Regions from separate parts of the Streptomyces sp. NPDC045678 genome, predicted to be linked through region 2. Evidence: riboswitches for the same ligand, from Rfam matches in the RefSeq annotation. Region 2 holds a riboswitch; each other region holds the start of a gene.
What was found. Region 2 has a riboswitch for cobalamin ahead of metE (5-methyltetrahydropteroyltriglutamate--homocysteine S-methyltransferase). Riboswitches for the same ligand answer to the same signal wherever they lie in the genome.

Region 1 (4,703 bases), on a different contig from region 2:
GGGGCCGCCCACTTGGACGAGCAGGGTGAGGGCGCCGGTGACGCAGAAGCCGAGCGGCACACGGTAGGCGCGCCACAGTTTGCGGGGCGGCACGCCCGCGGGGCCGAGCAGCAGGACGAGTGCGGCGGCCAGGACCAGGGCGGCGCCCGGCCAGGGCGGCAGCGAGATGGCGAGAACGGTGAGGCCGAGTCCGAGCACGGCCTTGTCCACGGGGTGACGGCGGCGCCAGCGACTGCTGTGCGCCGCCGCGTCGATGGGCAGCACGCCGGGTCAGACCTGCTCGGTCTCGGCCCGGCCGCCGTCCGCGTCGGCCGGGTCCCCGGAGGGCTCGCCACGCCGCTCCGCGCGCGCCTGTTCCGCGCCCTGCCTACGGCCCTTGCGGAGCCCGAAGTAGTAGGCGAGGACGCCCGCGCCGAGGGCCGCCTGGAGGGCGAAGAGCGCCGACTCGACCTCGCCGGAGGGAGGTTCGTACAGCGGTGAGAACCACGGCTCGTAGTCCGGCTCGATCTCGGTGATCGCCGTCTCCGCCTGGGCGTCGGCGCCGGTGAACGGCTCCTCCTCGTCGTCGCCGAGTCCGAGCGCGATCGGCAGCACGGCGAGTGCGGCGACGATCAGGAGCAGCAGAGTGTTGATCTTCGCGTTACGGCTCATCAGGCACTGGCCCCCGTCTGCGTCTCGGTCGGCTCCGTCGTCGCGGTCTTCGCGGTCGTCGCGGTCTTCGCGGACGTCTGCTTGCGCTGCAACAGCACGCCCAGCCGGGTGAGTTCGCCCTTGCTCGACTGCACGAGCAGCCGCATCACCAGGACGGTGAGCAGGCCTTCGCTGACCGCCAGCGGGATCTGCGTGACGGCGAAGATGCCACCGAACTTGCCGAGGGCCCCCAGGAAGCCGCTGCTGGGGTCGGGGAACGCCAGAGCCAGCTGGACGCTGGTGACGCAGTACGTGGACAGGTCGGCGACGAACGCGCCGAAGAAGACGGCGACCATGAGCGGCACGTCGTACCGCTTGAGGAGCCGGTAGACGGCGTATCCCGCCCAGGGCCCGACGATCGCCATGGAGAAGACGTTGGCGCCCAGGGTGGTGAGCCCGCCGTGGGCGAGCAGCAGCGCCTGGAAGAGCAGGGTGATGGTTCCGAGCACCGTCATGATCGGTGGGCGGAACAGGATCGCTCCGAGCCCGGTCCCCGTGGGGTGCGAGCAACTGCCCGTCACGGAAGGGATCTTCAGGGCGGAAAGGACGAAAGTGAAGGCCCCGGACGCGCCGAGGAGCAGCGTGCTCTCCGGGTGTTCCTTGACTTCACGGGTCAGGGAGCGGACTCCGTGGACGACGAACGGCGCGGACGCTACGCCCCAGGCGATCGCGTGCGCCGGCGGGAGGAAACCCTCGGCTATGTGCATGGCTCGGCAGACCCTCTCCAGCACCTCGTGGATGGACAACGCGCCTTGGCCGGTCTCCTGGCTGACGGGTCGTACCGACCGGACTCCGCCTTCCCGGGTACGTGCGTACCCAGTGGCTGCCGCGAGGGCTGGAGCCGGACTTCCCGATCACAGTGGCGAGGGCCGCACCGGCATCACACCGGATTTCCCGTTCACCAAGGCGTGGTGACATTAGTGCGCATCAGACGTGCTGACAACTTGCGCGCCGGTCGCGGTGGTGGCACGCGCGAGCGCGCATACCGCCGCGTGCGCTCCTGTTCAACGGCTGTGCCGGCTCTGGCGCGGGGCGGACGCCGCGTGGCACGCGGGTCGGGCCCCGGTGTCCGGCGGCGGGGGCGGCTTCGACGGGGAGGGCCGCGCTCAGCGCTGCCATGCCCGTGATTCCTCCGACGCGGGGCCCGGCACGTCCGCGGTGCCGTTCTGCGCGGCGCCACGCGGGCCGTCCCCCGGAAAGAGTGACGGGGCGCCGGTGGATGGCCCAGGCGTGATTGACCGTACCGGCGCGGGAGGTACATCTGCGGCTGCCGCCCCGCCACGAATGGAGACGCCTTGAAGGCAGCATCGAGAGTCCGGGCCACCCGCAGCACTCGCGTCGGCGCGAAAGTGCTCGCGCTGTTCGCCACGGCCTCGCTCACCGTGGGAGCCCCCTCGTACGCGAGCGCCCCCTCCCCGGAGGACGCCCCGGCGCCCCGGATCACCTCGCCCTTCACCGGGCAGTCGGCACGACAGAACCCGGTCCTCGCCGTGAAGTTCGACAACGCGCGCCGCGCCCGGCCGCACACCGGTCTCGACCGGGCGGACATCGTCTACGTGGAGAAGGTCGAGGGCGGTATGAGCCGCCTGATGGGCGTGTACTCCAGCAAACTCCCGAAGGCCGTCGGGCCGGTGCGCAGTGCGCGCGAGTCGGACATCGAGCTCCTGCGCCAGTTCGGGCGGCCCGCCCTCGCCTACTCCGGGGTGCGCAGCGCCCTGCAGAAGGTGCTGCGGAAGTCACCGCTCTACGCGCGCTCGCACGGCCGTGTGCCCGGCGCGTACTTCCGCCACAGCGGGCGTCCCGCCCCGCACAACCTCTTCGTCCGCCCGAAGGCCCTGCTGCGTTCGGCGCCGCGGGCCGATCGCCCCGGCGACATCGGCTTCCGCTTCGGCCCGGCTCCGGCGGGCGGTGCCCGCACCGCCGCGCGGACCGTCAGGTACGCCTCCACCAGCCACACCTTCCGCTGGTCGCCGCGGCAGGGCCGCTGGCTCGCGTCCTTCGACGGCGCCCCGGCCCGCAGCACGTCGGGGCAGCAGCTCGGCGCCCGCACCATCGTGATCCAGTACGTGAACATGCGCCCGTCGCGCTTCAAGGACGTCAACGGAGCGGTGACGCCGTACATCGAGACGGTCGGCCGCGGCAAGGCGACGGTGCTGCGCGACGGCAAGCGGTACGCGACGCGCTGGGAGCGCCCCACGGCCACCGGCGGCACCACGTTCACCCGGCCGAGCGGCGAGCCGATGCCCTTCGCCCCCGGCCAGGTCTGGATGGTCTACGCGGACCGCCGCTGAGAGCCCGTGCCCCCGGGAACGACCGAGCGGGCCGGTCGGGGCACTCCCCCACTTGTGGGGTGTCCCGGCCGGCCCGCTCAGTGAGGACCGCGGTGTGTCAGCGGCCGACGGGGGCCAGTTCCCGGTCCGTCTCGGCCTCGGGCGCCCCGGTGTCACCGAGGTTCTTGTGGAGCTTCTCGCCCTCCACGTCCACGTTCGGCAGCGCCTTGTCCAGCCAGCGCGGCAGCCACCAGGCGGACTTGCCGAGCAGGGCGAGGACGGCGGGCACGATCGCCATGCGGACGACGAAGGCGTCGAAGAGGACGGCGATGGCCAGGCCGAAGCCCATCATCTTGATCATGTCGTCGTTCTCCATGATGAAGCCGGAGAAGACGCTGATCATGATGATCGCGGCCGCGGCCACGACCCGTCCGCCGTGGGTGAAGCCGGTCACGACCGACTCGCCGGCGCGCGCCCCGTGGACGTAGGCCTCGCGCATGCGGGTCACGAGGAAGACCTCGTAGTCCATCGCCAGGCCGAAGACCACACCGATCATGAAGATCGGCATCATGCTCATGATCGGGCCCGGCTGGTCGACGCCCACGATGTCGGCGAACCAGCCCCACTGGAAGACCGCGACCACGGCGCCGAGCGCGGCGGCCACCGAGAGCAGGAAGCCGAGGGCCGCCTTGAGCGGGACCAGGACGGAGCGGAACACCAGCATCAGGAGCAGGAAGGCGAGTCCGACGACCAGGCCGAGGTAGGGCAGGAGTGCGTCGTCGAGCGTCTGCGAGAAGTCGATGGTCATCGCGGTCTGGCCGGTGACCAGGATCTCGGAGCCGGTGTCGGCGCCGATTCCGTCGGCGGTCGAGCGGATCGACTTGACCAGTTCCTCGGTGTCGTGGTCGCTCGGGCCCGTCTTGGGGATGACGTTCAGGATCGCGGTGTCGCCGGCCTTGTTGGGCTGGGCGGGCGTCACGGCGGCCACGCCGTCGATCTTGGCGATCGAGTCGCCGACGGTCTTGGCGGCGCCCGCGACGTCGGCGTCCTTGCTGACCGTGACCATCAGCGGGCCGTTGAAGCCGGCGCCGAAGGACTGGGACAGCATGTCGTACGCCTTGCGCTGGGTGGTGTCCGGCGCGGACGAGCCCTCGTCGGGCAGGCCGAGTTCCAGGCTGGCGGCGGGCACGGCCACGGCGCCGAGGCCGAGGACGGCGACCAGGAGCACGGAGAGCGGGTGGCGCAGGACGAAGCGCGCCCAGCGGGTGCCGAGCTTCGGCTTCGCGTTCGGGTCGGCGAGCTCGCTCGCGGACTTCTTGCGGTCCTTGCGGCGCAGCACCTTGCGGCCCGCGAAGCCGAGCAGCGCGGGGATCATGGTGAGCGCGATGAGGACGGCGATCACGACGGTGGCCGCGGCGGCCAGACCCATCTTGGTGAGGATCGGGATGTTGACGATCGAGAGGCCCGAGAGGGCGACGACCACGGTGAGGCCGGCGAACACGACGGCGGATCCGGCGGTTCCGGTGGCCCGGCCCGCGGCTTCCTCCGGTTCGCGGCCCTCGGCTATCTCCGCTCGGTAGCGGGAGACGATGAAGAGGGCGTAGTCGATGCCGACGGCGAGGCCGATCATCATCGCGAGCGTGGAGGTCGTGGCGGAGAGGTCGAGGGTGCTGCCGAGCGCCGCGATGCCGGAGATGCCGATGCCGACGCCGATGATCGCGGTCAGGAGCGGCATGCCCGCGG
Region 2 (4,703 bases):
GCGCACGTGGACGGCGACGGCGAAGGCTCCGGTCGGTGGCAGCGTTCCTGCCGGTGCGGTGGCGAGCAACCCGTCGCGCAGCGCGGCATCGGCCAGGCTCACCAGTCTCCCGAGAACCGCCGACTTGCCGGATCCCGGAGCGCCGGTCACGACCCGGGCCCGCTCGACGTCCGGCCCCTCGCCCCGGATCCAGCCGACCAGCTCCCGCAGGACCTGGACGCGGCCGCTGAAGTACGAGCCCTCGCGCACGATCGACGGCAGGATCCCCCGGCCCCGGGGGTGGAAGTGACTGCGCAACTGCTCGGCCCGCTGTGCGGCCGCGGAGTCGGACGTGAGGGCCCGCAGCCGCTCCTGCTCGGCCCGCGTCGCGGCGCGGTCGCGCAACCGGTCGACGGCCGGCGGGACGGCGAATGCGCAGAGGACGAGCAGAGCCGTGAGCACGACCAGGGCCGTGGTGACGTGGTCGGAGGTGAGAACTCCGAGGACCGCGCCGATCGACGCGCCGAGTCCCGGCAGCAGGTGGATCAGGAGCCGCTCGGCCGGCGGGCGCCGGCTCATCACGGGCGGAAGTCGTCGGCGGGCAGGTCGTGTTCGGTGAACCGGCCGCAGGACCGTAAGCCCGGTCGGCGGTAGACGGGCTCGCCGTCGGCCGAGGCCTGGAGCACGGCGACGGTGTGGTCGCGGTCGCGGGCGGCGTGGAGCGCGGCGAAGGTCATCGCGCCGCCGTAGCCGCGTCCTCGGTGTGCGGCCAGGGTGCTGATGTTGTGGATCCCTGCGACGCCCGCGTACGCGAACGCCCCGGCGGAGCAGACAACTTGGCCCGCCGCGTGGCCGACGAGGAAGCGGGGCGGGCAGTCCGGAGCGAGTGCCTGCGCGGCGGCGCGGACGTGGAAGCGACGCACGGTCTCGGCGGGCGGAGTCCGGTTCGCGGCGGGGACCGTGGCGTGGTCGTCGAGTTGCCGACGTGTCGATACGGGCCGGATGTCCGGCCCGGGCACGGAGGGTTGCGGCGGGAGCTCGTCCAGGTGTGTCCACATCGCCGTCTCCTGTTCCGCGGCCGACAGTCCGGCGGCCGCAAGAAGGGCGGACAGGTCCGGCGCTGTCGAGGTGGGGCGGACCCACCACGAGAAGGCGCGGCCCGTCGCGGCCGGTGCCCGTGCGGCGACGGCGATCAGGAGGTCGTCGGTCTCCACGACGCCGGTACCCGGTGTGTCCCGGTGCAGATGGCAGGAGTGCTCGGCGAGGTCCCTCTCCATCCTGTCGAGCGGGTCGGCGCGGTCGTCGCCGCCGGCCGGTCCGAGGGGTGGACCGTCGTCGTGATGGTGGTTCATATCTCCGTAGCTTGCCGTGCCGCGGCCCTGCCCGTCGGCCGATTCGGGCCGTCGGCAACCGGGTGGGGCAGGAACGCGCGGGTGGGCGGGAAGCGCGGAGTGTGCCGCCTTCCCGCCCCCGTGACCCAAGCGCGTCGCGCACGTGTTCCACCTCACCTCCTCAATACCGGACACGACCCGGTCCGCCGGCGGACGGCGCCGTAAGGTGATCAGTGCAGCTGGTTCGCCCCGTCCGCCAGAGGGGAGCGTCGCAAGAGGGAACCCGGTGGGAATCCGGGACTGCCCCGCAGCGGTGAGCGGGAACGACCGCCGTCACACGCACTGGGACCGACGAACGGTCCTGGGAAGCGACGGCCAGTAGATGTCCTCCCCCGGAGGACGTGCCCGCGAGTCCGAAGACCTGCCCGCTGTCCGTGCCCGAACCATTCGTGCGCGGATATCCCGGTGACCTCGAGGGCGGGTCGGCGAACACATCTGACGGACCACCGCGCCCGGCGCGGATTCCCGGACCGTCCGGTGCGTCACCCCTTCGCGCTGTCGTCCCGTCCCCGGGATCTCAGGGATTCATCTCGCGAAGGAGATCTCCGTGACCACCAAGACCGCAGCCGCGGCAGCACGCGCCACCGTGTACGGCTACCCCCGCCAGGGCCCCCACCGCGAACTGAAGAAGGCCGTCGAGGGCTACTGGAAGGGCCGCGTCACCGCCGACGCCCTGCGCGCCGCCTCCGCCGACCTCCGCCGCGCCAACTGGCGGGAGCTCGCCGACGCCGGCATCGGCGAAGTCCCGACCGGCGACTTCTCGTACTACGACCACGTCCTGGACACCACCGTCATGGTGGGCGCGATCCCGGAGCGGCACCGCGCCGCAACCGACGCGGACGCCCTGGACGGCTACTTCGCCATGGCGCGCGGCACGCAGGACGTGGCGCCGCTGGAGATGACGAAGTGGTTCGACACCAACTACCACTACCTGGTCCCCGAGTTGGGCCCCGGCACAGTGTTCACCGCCGACTCGTCCAAGCAGGTGGCCGAGTTCAAGGAGGCCCGTGCGCTGGGTCTGACGGCGCGGCCGGTGCTCGTCGGGCCGGTGACGTACCTCCTGCTGGCCAAGCCCGCGCCCGGGGTCGCCGCCGACTTCGACCCGCTGACGCTGCTCGACCGACTGCTTCCGGTGTACGCGGAGGTGCTCGCCGACCTGCGCGCGGCGGGCGCCGAATGGGTTCAGCTGGACGAGCCCGCCCTCGTCCAGGACCGCACGCCCGCCGACCTCAACGCGGCCGAGCGCGCCTACCGTGACCTCGGCGCCCTGACCGATCGCCCCAAGCTGCTTGTCGCGTCGTACTTCGACCGGCTCGGCGACGCGCTCCCCGTGCTCGCGAAGGCCCCGGTCGACGGCCTCGCCCTCGACTTCACCGAGGCGGCCGCCGGCAACCTCGAAGCGCTGGCCTCCGTGGGCGGACTGCCCGGCAAGCGCCTGGTCGCCGGTGTCGTCAACGGCCGCAACATCTGGGTCAACGACCTGGAGAAGTCCCTGTCCACCCTCGGCACACTGCTGGGCCTCGCCGAGCGGGTGGACGTGGCCGCGTCCTGCTCCCTCCTGCACGTCCCCCTCGACACGGGGCTGGAGCGGGACATCGAACCGCAGATCCTGCGCTGGCTGGCGTTCGCCCGCCAGAAGACCGCGGAGATCGTGACGCTCGCCCGCGGCCTGGCCCGGGGCACCCACACGATCTCCACCCAACTCGCCGCGAACCGCGCCGATCTGGCCTCACGGGCCGGCTCTCCCATCACCCGCGACCCGGCCGTCCGTGCCCGTACCGGCGCCGTCACGGACGCCGACGCCCGGCGCTCCCAGCCGTACGCGGAGCGGACCGCCGCCCAGCGCGCCGCGCTCGGCCTGCCGCTGCTGCCGACGACGACCATCGGCTCGTTCCCGCAGACCGGTGAACTGCGCACGGCCCGCGCCGACCTGCGGGCCGGGCGGATCGACGGCGCCGGGTACGAGGAGCGGATCAAGGCCGAGATCCAGGAGGTGATCTCGTTCCAGGAGAAGACGGGCATCGACGTCCTGGTGCACGGCGAGCCCGAGCGCAACGACATGGTGCAGTACTTCGCCGAACAGCTCACCGGCTACCTCGCCACACAGCACGGGTGGGTCCAGTCGTACGGCACGCGCTATGTGCGCCCGCCGATCCTCGCCGGTGACATCTCGCGCCCCGAGCCGATGACGGTGCGCTGGACGACGTACGCCAACTCCCTCACCGACCGGCCCGTCAAGGGCATGCTCACGGGCCCGGTCACCATGCTCGCCTGGTCCTTCGTCCGTGACGACCAGCCGCTCGGCGACACCGCGCGCCAGGTCGCCCTCGCCCTGCGCGACGAGGTCGACGACCTGGAGGCGGCCGGCACCTCGGTCATCCAGGTCGACGAACCCGCACTGCGCGAGACGCTGCCCCTGCGCGCCGCCGACCACCCCGCCTACCTGGCCTGGGCCACCGAGTCCTTCCGCCTCACCACCAGCGGGGTGCGTCCGGACACGCAGATCCACACGCACATGTGCTACGCGGAGTTCGGCGACATCGTCCAGGCCATCGACGACCTCGACGCCGACGTCATCAGCCTGGAGGCGGCCCGTTCGCACATGCAGGTGGCCCGCGAGCTCGCCGCGCACGGCTATCCGCGCGAAGCGGGCCCCGGCGTGTACGACATCCACTCCCCGCGCGTCCCCAGCGCCGAGGAGGCGGCCGCCCTGCTGCGCAAGGGACTCGACGCCATCCCCGCCGAACGGCTCTGGGTCAACCCCGACTGCGGCCTGAAGACGCGCGGCTGGCCCGAGACCCGCTCCTCGCTGGAGAACCTGGTCGCGGCCGCCAGGACGGTCCGCGAAGAGATCGGGGCCAGGAGGTCCTGACGCGCGTGCGGCGCTCCGGTTCGAACCGGAGCGCCGCACACATGTGCCCCACCGGGCGGGCGGTGACCTGGTCGGCCGTCATGTGTCCGAGGTGATGTACTCGGTGGTGTCCGGCCCGTGGCTCGTAGCGCCCGCTCATTTCCTGTCGCGCTCTGCGTCGCGTCGCACCGTGCAAGGATGCGTCCACCCGAGCAGTACTCCGCGCCTCTCCCGAGGCCCCACCTCATGAGGCAAGTTCCCTCGCTCATGTTCGTCCTGTACGTGGCCTGCGCGGTGTGCAAGGCACACATCGCACACCTCGAGTTCACCCCTCCCGGCACGCATCCCGTCAGCATGCCGCGCTGGGACGCGACGAGCCGGGCCGCCTACGCGACGTCCAGGAACCACTCGCTCTGGTGGTTCACCGTGGAGAGCGAGGCATACACGAACGGCGCGGGTGAAAACGTTTCGGCCGAGGACGC
Region 3 (4,703 bases), on a different contig from region 2:
GCGGTGCCATCGGCACCGGCCTGTTCCTCGGCGCGGGCAAGGCCATCCACAAGGCCGGACCGAGCCTCATCCTGGCGTACGCCATCGCGGGCCTCGTCATCTTCTTCATCATGCGGGCGCTCGGCGAGCTCCTCATGTACCGGCCCGTGTCCGGCTCCTTCTCGGAGTACGCACGCGAGTTCATGGGCCCGTTCTTCGGATTCGTGACCGGCTGGACGTACTGGCTCTTCTGGGTCGTCACCGGCATCACCGAAGTCACCGCGGCCGCCCAGTACATGCAGTACTGGACCCACGACTCGTTCCCGCAATGGGCCTACGCGCTGGTCTTCACCGTCATCCTGTACGGCGCGAACCTCATCTCCGTGAAGCTCTTCGGCGAGCTCGAGTTCTGGTTCTCGATGGTCAAGGTCACCGCCATCATCGGCATGATCCTGATCTGCGTCGGCATCCTCACCATCGGCTTCTCCGACGCCGGTGACACCGCCACCGTGGCCCACCTCTGGAACCAGGGCGGCTTCTTCCCCAACGGCATCGGCTCCACGCTGATGACCCTGCAGATCGTGATGTTCGCCTTCCTCGCCGTCGAGCTGGTCGGCGTCACCGCGGGCGAGTCCAAGGATCCGAAGACCGTCCTGCCCAAGGCCATCAACACCGTGCCGTGGCGCATCGCCGTCTTCTACGTCGGCGCGCTCATCATGATCCTCTCGGTCGTCCCGTGGACCTCCTTCAAGCCCGGCGTCTCCCCGTTCGTCGCGGCCTTCGAGGAGATGGGCCTCGGCGTCGGCGCCGCGATCGTGAACTTCGTGGTCCTCACCGCCGCGCTCTCCTCCTGCAACTCCGGCATGTACTCCACCGGCCGCATGCTGCGCGACCTCGCGCTCAACGGCCAGGGCCCCAAGTTCTTCACCAAGCTCACGAAGAACGGCCTGCCGCTGATCGGCACCACGGCCTCCGCCGCGTTCATGCTGGTCGGCGTCTGGATCAACTACCAGTGGCCGGGCGAGGCGTTCAACTACGTCGTCTCCTTCGCGACCATCTCCGGCATGTGGGCCTGGATCATGATCCTGGCCTGCCAGATCCGCTACCGCCGCAAGGCCGACCGCGGCGAGCTGCCGCAGTCCACCTTCCGCGCCCCGGGCGCCCCGTACACCAGCTGGTTCGCCCTGCTCTTCATCGGCATGGTCATCGTGATGATGGGCATCGACAAGGACGCGCGGATCTCCCTGTACGCCGCCCCGGTCTGGGCCGCGATCCTGACCGTGTCGTACCTGGTGCTCAAGAGCCGCAACCCGCAGGCCGCGGCGTTCACCAAGCGGAAGGTCGGCGTGTCCGACTCCGTCGAGAAGGACTGACGACTCCGTCTCCCGGGACTGACCACTCCGTCTCCGAGGACCGGGGCTCCCCAAGGCCCCCGTCCAGCATTCGGGCCCGCGCGTACCACACTTCGGTACGCGCGGGCCCCTCTGCTTATCCTGACTGCCATGCTGACCATCACCCAGGCCCTCCACGACCAGATCGTCGCGCACGCGCGCCAGGACCACCCCGACGAGGCGTGCGGCGTGGTCGCGGGCCCGGAGGGCACCGGGCGCCCCGAGCGGTTCATCCCGATGCTGAACGCCGCCCGGTCGCCCACGTTCTACGAGTTCGACTCGGGTGACCTGCTCAAGCTCTACCGCGAGATGGACGACCGCGACGAGGAGCCGGTGATCGTCTACCACTCGCACACCGCGACCGAGGCGTACCCCTCGCGCACCGACATCACCTACGCCAACGAGCCCGACGCGCACTACGTCCTGGTCTCCACGGCGGACACCGACGACGCGGGCCCCTTCCAGTTCCGCTCCTACCGGATCGTGAACGGCGAGGTCACCGAAGAAGAGGTAAAGGTCGTCGAGGCATACTGAGCTTTACTCATGAGGGCGGCAGGACCCAGGAAGCCGGTGCGAACCCGGCACGGTCCCGCCACTGTGACCCCACCCCGACACCGGGGCCGGGGGAGTCAGGAACTGACCTGCCGCCCCTCTCCACGCAACGCGGGGGACGCGGAAATCCCCTGGAGGAGGCAGTTCAGCCATGTCCCGCCGTCACACCGGCATACGCGCGCTCGCCGCCGCGGCCCTGCTCGTCCCGCTCGCCGCGTGCTCCTCGTCCTCCTCGTCGGACGGGGGCGGTGACGGCAGGACCGCCGCCAAGGCCGCCGGATTCCCGTACACCGTCACCAACTGCGGTGTGAGGACGACGTACGACGCACCCCCGAAACGCGCCGTCACCATGAACCAGCACACCACCGAAGTGATGCTGGAACTCGGCCTCAAGGACCACCTCGCCGGCACGGCCTACCTCGACGACAAGGTCCTGCCCAAGTATGAGAAGGCGTACGACTCCGTGCCCGTCGTCGCCAAGGAGTACCCCTCCTACGAGAAGCTGCTCGCCGCCAACCCCGACTTCGTGTACGGCGGCTACGCGAGCGCCTTCCTCGCGGGCGACGGACGCAGCCGCGAGGCCCTCGCCAAGTCCGGCATCAAGAGCCGCCTCAACGTGGAGGGCTGCGCCAAGAAGCCCGTCTCCATGGACGACGTCTACCGCGAGGTCCGCGAGGTCGGCTCCACCTTCGGGGTGCGCGCCCGCGCCGACAAGTGGGTCAGCGGCGCACAGCGCGAACTCGCCGCCACCGCCGAGAAGGCCAAGGGCAAGAAGCCCCTCTCCGTCTTCGTCTACGACAGCGGCGACAAGACCGCGTTCACGGCGGGCGGCCGCGGCATCGGCAACGACATCATCAAGCGCGCGGGCGGCCGCAACGTCTTCGCCCACGTGGACAAGTCCTTCAGCGACGCGTCCTGGGAATCCGTCGTGAAGAACAAGCCCGAGACCATCCTCATCCTCGACTACGGCGCCACGACCGTCGCCCAGAAGAAGAAGCGCCTCCTCGACGACCCCGTCCTCCGGGACGTCCCCGCCATCAAGAACGAGCGGTTCGCCGTACTGCCCCTGTCGGACATGGTCACCGGGGTACGAGCACCCGAGGCGGTGAGGAAGCTGGCGGCGCAGCTGTGAAGCGGCTGCGCCACGCCACCGTCCTGACGACGCTCTGCGCCGCACTCGCCGTGGCCGTCATGGCGGGACTGGCCCTCGGATCCGTCCGCATCCCCACCGCCGACGTCCTGGAGATCCTCACGGGACGCGCGGACCCCTCCCCGTTCCGCACCATCGTGCTGGACGTACGACTCCCCAGAGTCATCCTCGGAGCCACCGTCGGAGCCGGCCTCGCCGTCATCGGCACCGTCCTCCAGGCCCTCGTCCGCAACCCCCTCGCCGACCCGTTCCTGCTCGGCGTCTCCTCGGGCGCCTCCGTCGGCGCGGTCTGCGCGATCGTCCTCGGCTCCGTGTTCGGCCTCGGCGCCGCCCTGTCGACCACCGTCACCATCCCGGCCGCATCCTTCGCGGGCGCCCTGATCTCCCTGATCCTCGTCTACGCCCTCGCACGCGGCGGGAGCGGCGGCTTCGCCACCGGCAGGCTGATCCTCGCCGGCGTCGCCGTCTCGTACATCCTGACCGCCCTGACCAGCCTCATCCTGGTCACCGCCGACAGCGCCGACCACCTCAAGGAGGTCCTGTACTGGACGCTCGGCGGCCTCGGCAGCGCCCGCTGGGACATGCTCGCCCTGCCCTGCGCCGCCCTCGTCATCGGCACGGCCCTCCTCATGTCGATGGCCCGCCCCCTCGACCTGCTCCTCGCGGGGGAGGAGGGCGCCACCGTCCTCGGCCTGGACGCCGCCCGCTTCCGCGTCGGCGTCTTCGTCCTCGCCTCGCTCCTCACCGGCGTCCTGGTCGCCTACAGCGGCGCCATCGGCTTCGTCGGCCTGATGGTCCCGCACGCCGCCCGCATGCTGGTCGGCGCCGCGCACCGCGCGCTGCTCCCGGTCGTCGCCCTGATGGGTGCCGTGTTCCTGGTCGCCGCCGACCTCGCCGCGCGCACCGTCGCCGCGCCGCAGGACATCCCCGTCGGCGTGCTCACCGCCCTCACCGGCGGCCCGTTCTTCCTGTGGCTGCTGAGGCGACGCAACGAAGGAGTACCGGCATGACCACGGCACCGCCCACCGGCGGACTGCGCACCGAAGGCCTCTCGTACGAGGTCGACGGCCGGCTCCTCGTCGACGCCGTCGACCTCACCGCCGACCCCGGCGAGACCGTCGCCGTCGTCGGCCCCAACGGCAGCGGCAAGACGACCCTGCTGCGCTGCGTGTACGGCACCCTGCGCCCCACCGGCGGCCGCGCCCTCCTCGACGGCGAGGACCTGCACACCATGACCCCCAAGGCCCGCGCCCGCCGCCTTGCCACCGTGCCGCAGGACGGGCAGGCGGCGTTCGAGCTCACCGTCCGGCAGGTCGTCGCCATGGGCCGCTCCCCGCACAAACGGTTCTGGGAGGCGGACACCGCCGCCGACGACGAACTCGTCACGACGGCGCTCGCCCGGGTCGGCATCGAGGAACTGGCCGACCGCACCTTCCCCTCCCTCTCCGGCGGCGAACGCCAGCGCGCCCTCGTCGCCCGCGCCCTCGTGCAACAGCCCACCCTCGTCGTCCTCGACGAACCCACCAACCACCTGGACATCCGCTACCAGCTGGAGATCCTCTCCTTCGTACGGAACCTCGGCACCACCAACCTCCTGGCCCTCCACGACCTCAACCTGGCCGCGTACTACT

Region 1: linked by a shared signal. The riboswitch ahead of AC07DO_RS07425 (energy-coupling factor ABC transporter permease) and the one ahead of metE (5-methyltetrahydropteroyltriglutamate--homocysteine S-methyltransferase) in region 2 are both predicted to bind cobalamin.
Region 3: linked by a shared signal. The riboswitch ahead of AC07DO_RS00715 (ABC transporter substrate-binding protein) and the one ahead of metE (5-methyltetrahydropteroyltriglutamate--homocysteine S-methyltransferase) in region 2 are both predicted to bind cobalamin.

The regions. Positions count from the first base shown of each region.
Region 1 is NZ_JBWKJS010000002.1:177,317-182,019, forward strand. It holds gene cbiQ (cobalt ECF transporter T component CbiQ) at 1-264, opposite strand, end outside; gene AC07DO_RS07420 (energy-coupling factor ABC transporter substrate-binding protein) at 271-651, opposite strand; gene AC07DO_RS07425 (energy-coupling factor ABC transporter permease) at 651-1,397, opposite strand; cobalamin riboswitch at 1,428-1,611, opposite strand; gene AC07DO_RS07430 (DUF3048 domain-containing protein) at 1,986-2,981, shown strand; gene AC07DO_RS07435 (MMPL family transporter) at 3,079-4,703, opposite strand, start outside.
Region 2 is NZ_JBWKJS010000010.1:47,228-51,930, reverse strand. It holds gene AC07DO_RS31330 (AAA family ATPase) at 1-558, opposite strand, end outside; gene AC07DO_RS31325 (GNAT family N-acetyltransferase) at 558-1,256, opposite strand; cobalamin riboswitch at 1,534-1,753, shown strand; gene metE (5-methyltetrahydropteroyltriglutamate--homocysteine S-methyltransferase) at 1,918-4,242, shown strand; gene AC07DO_RS31315 (hypothetical protein) at 4,468-4,703, shown strand, end outside.
Region 3 is NZ_JBWKJS010000001.1:176,439-181,141, forward strand. It holds gene AC07DO_RS00705 (amino acid permease) at 1-1,352, shown strand, start outside; gene AC07DO_RS00710 (M67 family metallopeptidase) at 1,482-1,904, shown strand; cobalamin riboswitch at 1,908-2,029, shown strand; gene AC07DO_RS00715 (ABC transporter substrate-binding protein) at 2,074-3,054, shown strand; gene AC07DO_RS00720 (FecCD family ABC transporter permease) at 3,051-4,082, shown strand; gene AC07DO_RS00725 (ABC transporter ATP-binding protein) at 4,079-4,703, shown strand, end outside.